One region of the Metabacillus sp. KH_069 genome, then DNA from elsewhere that is predicted to be linked to it. Evidence: predicted binding sites of a transcription regulator. Region 1 holds the regulator's gene; each other region holds the start of a gene.
What was found. Region 1 encodes Rex, which represses fermentation and respiration genes when NADH is low (regulators of the CRP and FNR family bind a similar motif). Its sites were predicted from a motif close to TTGTGAAATATTTCACAA; they were not measured.
Positions count from the first base shown of each region.

Region 1 (2,274 bases):
GACAACCGGAAGCTGAAACAGCAGTCCAAACGGCACTGTCAGCTGAATTAAAAACTGAAAGTATTCGTTGATGCCAATGACTTGATTAATCTCTAAGTCATTGGAGATCCCCTCCATGAAATCCACGACAAATGGAAAGAGCAAAAAGTACGAGAAGCTGATGCCGGCAAGAAACAGTCCAATGGAGATTGGAATATAGCTCAGCGTGACCCGTCTTTCTTTTTCATAGAGACCTGGACTAATGAATGCCCACAGCTGATAAAGAATAATTGGAGATGTAATAATAAATGCAATGATAAACGCGAATTGCATATAGACCATAAGCGGATCGGTCATTCGGAATGAATTCAGCGTTAAGTTCTGTGCTTCATTCGTATGCTGTAAATAGATGATAATCGGCTTTGCTAACAAAAAGCCTGCAATCACAGAGATGAAAAGGAAAAAAACCGTAATGATCAGCCTTTTCCTCAGCTCGGCAATGTGATCGTAAACCGACATTTCGTTTTGTTTCATGACAGCTTTCATCCTATCTTACTTCTCTTCTTTCTTTTTATCTTCATCATCCGAGAGACCCTTCGTTGCATGCTTAAATTCACGCAATGAATTTCCGACCGCTTTTCCAAGCTCCGGCAGTTTCTTTGGCCCGAAGATTAAAAGTGCAGCAAAAACAATCAGCAATAAACTTCCAAAACCGATAGTAGGCATATCATTCACCTCAATTCTTAAGCGTTAGGATAGTGTTTCAAAAAGTACACGAGTGATTGCAGTTCTACTGCAAGATCAATATGATGAATTCGTATTTCCTCGGGTACATTTAACCGTGCCGGAGTAAAATTCAGAATCCCTTTAATTCCTTTTGCAATCAGCCTGTCTGTAATGGGCTGGGCAGCCTGTGCCGGAACCGTTAAAATCGCCACGGTCACATCATCAGGAAGGTGTTCCTCAAGATCATCCAGATTATAAATAGGCACATCTCCGATTTCAGTGCCGATCTTTTTCTCATCGACATCAAAGGCAAGTGAGATTAACGTATTATTATTCTTAGTAAAATTATAATGCAAAAAGGCTGTGCCTAGATTACCGACACCTATCAAGGTAACTTTTGTCACTTCGTCCTGATCGAGCGTTTTTCTGAAAAAAGACAGAAGATAATTAACATTATACCCATATCCCTTTTTGCCAAGGGCTCCAAAGTAAGAAAAATCCCTGCGGATCGTTGCAGAATCCACTTTTACCGCATCGCTCAGCTCTGCTGAAGATACACGCTGTTTCCCTGATGCATGAAGATTCTTTAAAAAACGATAGTATAAAGGCAAGCGCTTAGCAGTAGCTTGCGGAATTTTCGATTGTTCGATGTTGTTCACATTCTATCCCCCACATTCAAAGCTACATCTTCGTCTCGTGTATAATCTCCGCTTTTCCCGCCCGTTTTTACAGATAAATAGGCAGGTCCGATGATTAACCCTTTATCAAGTGCTTTACACATATCATACACGGTCAGGGCACAGACTGAAGCGGAAGTTAGCGCTTCCATTTCCACACCTGTACTTCCTGTTGTTTTCACAGACGCAGCAATCATCAGATGGAAAAGATCGTTCTCTTTTTTCCATTGGAATTCAATATCAATTCCCTTAAGCGGAATCGGGTGGCACATTGGAATGATGTTCCATGTGTTTTTGGCAGCCATGATGCCTGCTACCTGGGCAACAGCCAGCACGTCCCCTTTTTGGAGCTTATTATTTACAATTTGTTCATATACATGTTCTTTCATGACAACGCTTGAAACAGCCACAGCGGTGCGCACAGAATCATGCTTGTTTGATATATCAACCATCTTGGCTCTGCCCTGCTGGTTAAAATGAGTAAAATTTGACATCTTTTAACGCCCCTCATACTAGACTATACACTATTTTTACAAATCTGTCTTTTTACTTATTGTGACAAATGTCTGCCCCTTGAAAGCTACAATCATTGCGGCTCTCTCTTCTATAAGCTACACTTAAACTATCATAGCCTGAGGTGAAAATACATGATTTTGCTACAAATTAACCAGCTGACGAAATATTTTGCAGCTGATCTTATATTATCGAATATCAAACTTGAAGTTCAAACAAGGGATAGAATTGCTCTTGTCGGCCGAAACGGGGCCGGAAAATCAACCCTGCTCAAAATTATTGCAGGTCAGCTTTCTTACGAATCCGGAGAGATTATCAAGCCAAAAGGTGTCTCAATCGGGTACCTTGCGCAGGATACGGGTCTCGAATCCAGTCTATC
Region 1 covers NZ_CM174460.1:258,734-261,007, reverse strand. Annotated here, with positions in the region: gene tatC (twin-arginine translocase subunit TatC) at 1-513, opposite strand, end outside; gene AC3ISE_RS01520 (twin-arginine translocase TatA/TatE family subunit) at 532-705, opposite strand; gene AC3ISE_RS01515 (redox-sensing transcriptional repressor Rex) at 723-1,364, opposite strand; gene moaC (cyclic pyranopterin monophosphate synthase MoaC) at 1,361-1,876, opposite strand; gene AC3ISE_RS01505 (ABC-F family ATP-binding cassette domain-containing protein) at 2,030-2,274, shown strand, end outside.

Region 2 (2,274 bases), 760 kb from region 1:
TTCCGATTGAAAAGAAGAATGGCAGCCGAATTTTTGGATAACCGCTAAATCAGAAAATCTTCATTCAGATAAAAAGAAAAACTCCAGCTTTTATGGCCGGAGCAGAATGATCTTTTTCAAACGAATCAGATACACAGCCGATTATCTAATTAAAATGAGGTGCCAGTATCTCTTTTAAAATCGCGGCACTTTTCCTGAATTTATCCTGTTCTTCAGCATTCAGGTCAAGCTCAATAATGTCGCGGATTCCATCGCGGTTAATAACAGCCGGGACTCCGATATAGACATCTTTTTCTCCGTAGTGTCCGTCAAGATGGGCAGAAACGGTCAGGACGCAATTTTCATTGTGAAGGATTGCCTTCGTAATGCGGACAAGTCCCATTGCGATTCCATAGTAGGTTGCCCCTTTTCGATTAATAATCTGATAGGCTGCATCCCGCACGTTTTTAAAGATTTCATCTAAATCTTCTTTTTTATAGTCTTCGCTGCGTTCAATCATCTTCATCACAGGGATTCCGCCGACATCCGCAGAGCTGTATACAGGAAGCTCGCTGTCACCATGCTCGCCGATTATGTAGGCATGAACGTTATTTGGAGCGATTTTAAAATAATCGCCAAGCAGATAGCGGAAGCGGGAAGTATCTAGGATAGTTCCTGAACCTATCACTTGTTCTTTCGGCAGGCCGCTGTATTTCCAAGTTGCGTAGGTAAGGATATCAACTGGGTTCGTTGCTACTAGAAATATTCCCTGAAATCCTGATTTCATCACGCTTTCGGTAATTTCTTTGAATATGGCCAGGTTTTTCGCAACAAGATCAAGGCGGGTTTCGCCTTTCTTCTGGTTAGCCCCTGCACAAATGACAACAATATCTGCGTGTTTGCAATCCCCGTATTCTCCGAGACGGATTGCGGTAGGATTTGGCGCAAACACTTTTCCATGATTAAGATCCATTACATCCCCAAGCGCTTTTTCGGCATTAGCATCAATTAAAATCAGTTCATCAGCTATTCCTTGATTCATGAGAGCAAATGCGTAGCTGGATCCGACAAATCCGGTTCCAACCAAGACTACACGGTTTATCTTTTCTTGTGCCATTGTGCAACACCCTTTCACATAATTGTGAAATACTTCACAATATAATTTTACCTTATTAAGGAAGAAATGTCTATTATAAATACAGATTATCATCGAATTATCAAAATCATTATGTAATTATGAGTGTGTTAGGTTTTTTAACATAAAGTTATAATAATTTTTAGAAAATTGGTTGACTAAAGAGAAAAATACGATAAAATAGAAAATAATTAACTCATGTTATATTTTATAACATACAATGTTATGAAAAGAGCAATAGGGGGACGTTAATTTGGATTCTATCTATTTGTTAAATAGTTTATGGGTGGTTTTAGGGGCGATATTGGTTATTCTCATGCAGGGCGGATTCATTCTGCTTGAAGCGGGATCTACACGAATGAAGAATGCGGGTCATATAGCAGGGAAGACAATCTTCACGTTTGGTCTTGCATCACTTGTGTTTTGGGCAGTGGGATTTGGATTTATTTTTGGCGACAATGCCAATTTTCTTGTTGGGTTATCCCACTTTTTCTATTCAGGCTATGAGCTGGAAGGGATGAATCTATCTTCATCCGTATTCTTTTTGTTTCAGCTTGCTTTTGCCGGAATTGCGATAACAATTGCACTTGGGGGATTTGCAGAGCGTGCTAAGCTGTCAATCTATCTTGTCTTTACGGTGCTTTTCTCAGCACTTGTTTATCCTGTCGTTGCACACTGGATCTGGGGCGGGGGCTGGCTTGCTGAGCACGGCAAACAGGATTTTGCCGGCTCTACGGTTGTTCATTTAACAGGTGCAATGGCTGCATTTGCTGCAACCATTTTGCTGAAGCCCCGTATTGGGAAATTCAATCAGGATGGTTCTGCCAATAACATTTTTGGGCATAATCAGGTGTTTACGGCTTTAGGAGTTTTGGTGCTGTGGATTGGCTGGTTTGGATTTAATGCAGCAAGCACACTTGGGGTAGAAGATGGATTTTTCGGTTATGTTGCGCTGAATACCAATCTTGCAGCAGCAGCCGGTGCGGTTGCAGCACTCATCGTTTCATGGGCAGTGCTTGGGAAATCAGATGTGCCGACAATGCTGAATGGTGCACTTGCGGGTCTTGTAGCGATTACAGCATCATGTGCGTTTGTTGATACGTGGGCAGCTGTTCTTATCGGATTTATCGCTGGAATTCTAGTTTTCTATAGTGTGAGAT
Region 2 covers NZ_CM174460.1:3,928,421-3,930,694, reverse strand. Annotated here, with positions in the region: gene AC3ISE_RS19810 (L-lactate dehydrogenase) at 146-1,096, opposite strand; gene AC3ISE_RS19805 (ammonium transporter) at 1,368-2,274, shown strand, end outside.
Region 2: AC3ISE_RS19810 (L-lactate dehydrogenase) is a predicted target of Rex. The motif match lies at 1,119-1,136, and genes of this name have one in related genera.

Region 3 (2,274 bases), 930 kb from region 1:
TGCTTTTGGATCCATATAAGCTTTCGCGTTGTTAACCGCGGTTGGAGCTTCTCCAAATCCGCTTGCGATCAGTTTTACTTTTCCTTCATACGTGCAGATGTCTCCTGCAGCATATATGCCTTCTACGTTTGTTTCCATTTTGCTGTTAACGACAATCGAATTTTTCTCAATTTCAAGACCCCAGTTCTTGATTGGGCCAAGAGATGAGACGAATCCAAAGTTAACAATGACAGAATCCACATCGATGACTTCTTTGCGGTCGCCTTTCACTTCTTCTAATACAACTTGCTCAATATTTTCTGTACCTGTTAATTCTTTTGGTACAAATGGTGTGAGAACTTGAACTTTTGAGTTATTCAAATTTTCAACACTATGCTCATGAGCACGGAACTTATCCCGTCTGTGCACAAGAGTTACTTTCTCGGCAATTGGCTCAAGCATAAGCGCCCAGTCAACAGCAGAATCTCCGCCTCCGCAAATAAGAACTCTCTGTCCGGCAAACTGATTTAAATCATCAATGAAGTAATGAAGATTTGCTTTTTCAAATGAAGCAGCTTCTTCAAGTTCAATTTTACGGGGCTGGAACGCACCATTTCCTGCAGTGATGATAATCGTTTTAGAATAATGGATTTCCTGATCAGTTGTTAATTTGAAGACACCATCAGCTTGTTTTTCAACAGTATCTACTGCTTGCTCTAAGCAGACAGTCGGCTCAAATTTAGCCATTTGTTCTTTTAGATTGTTAACTAATTCCTGTGCGCGCACTTTAGGAAATCCTGCAACATCATATATGTATTTTTCAGGATATAAGGCAGAAAGCTGTCCGCCCAGCTGAGGCAAGCTTTCGATAATTTTAACTGAAGCCTGACGCATGCCGCCGTAAAAAGCTGTGAACAAACCAACAGGTCCGCCGCCAATAATTGTTATGTCGTATACTTTTGTGTCTTCCTTCACAAATATCCCCTCGCTTGTAATTGATAATAATTCTTAATTATAACATATCATACCTCTTTAACAATTTCACCTGGTGACCTGAGTAAAGAGATGTGGCTTGTATAAGAATATGATTATTATAGAGAATGTTTTTATTTTTGTAAAATTCTTAACGTTTCTAATCCTTCAATTTGGTCTTGAAAAATAAATCGCAGATGCTATTATGTAATATAGGCGTTATTTATATTCTATGTTACTACTTACAAAGTTTTCGGTATTATTTTGAAAAGTTAAGTGAACATTTTCACATACTTTTTTAGGCAAAACAAAATAAAATGTTGTGAAGCAGCGGAAGATAATCAGTATAGAACTTATTTCAATCTTTACAACAAATTCAGAAAAAAAGGTGGATGTGATTCGGTTGAGAAAGCCCAAAATAGTAGTTTTAGGTGCAGGTTACGGCGGATTAATGGCAGTTACACGTCTTCAAAAAATGATCGGTGTGAACGAAGCAGATCTTACACTGGTTAACAAAAATGATTACCACTATGAAACAACATGGCTGCACGAGGCATCAGCTGGTACTTTGCATCATGATAAAGCAAGATACCAAGTGAAAGATGTTATTGATAACAGCCGTGTGAAATTTGTGAAAGAAACAGTTGTTTCGATTAACAAGGATGAAAAGAAAATTGTTCTTGCAAATGGCGAGCTTGAGTATGACTACCTTGTGATTTCTCTTGGATCTCATCCAGAAACATTTGGAATCAAAGGCTTGAAAGAGTACGCTTTCGGTATTACTAACATCAATGCTGCGCGTCAATTGCGCGAGCATATCGAATATCAATTTGCTACTTACAACACAGAAGAAGTAAAACGCGACCAGCGTCTTGCAATCGTTGTGGGCGGAGCCGGCTTCACTGGCATTGAGTTCCTGGGAGAACTTGCTAACCGTGTTCCTGAGCTTTGCCGCGAGTACGATGTTGATCATAAGAAAGTACGCATTATCTGTGTAGAAGCTGCACCAACTGCTCTTCCTGGATTCGATCCAGAGCTTGTAGAATACGCTGTTAACCACTTAGAGCGTAAAGGTGTAGAATTCAAGATCGGAACTGCGATCAAAGAATGTGTAGAAGATGGTATTATTGTTGCAAAAGACGACATAATGGAAGAAATCAAAGCTGATACAGTTGTATGGGCAGCAGGTGTGCGCGGAAACAGCATCGTTGAAGAAGCTGGTTTTGAAAATATGCGCGGACGTGTAAAAGTTGATTCTTATCTAAGAGCTCCTAACCATGAAGATGTATTCATCATTGGCGACTGTTCTCTAGTGATCAACGA
Region 3 covers NZ_CM174460.1:3,757,473-3,759,746, reverse strand. Annotated here, with positions in the region: gene yumC (ferredoxin--NADP reductase 2) at 1-954, opposite strand, end outside; gene AC3ISE_RS18940 (NAD(P)/FAD-dependent oxidoreductase) at 1,346-2,274, shown strand, end outside.
Region 3: yumC (ferredoxin--NADP reductase 2) is a predicted target of Rex. The motif match lies at 1,226-1,243, and genes of this name have one in related genera.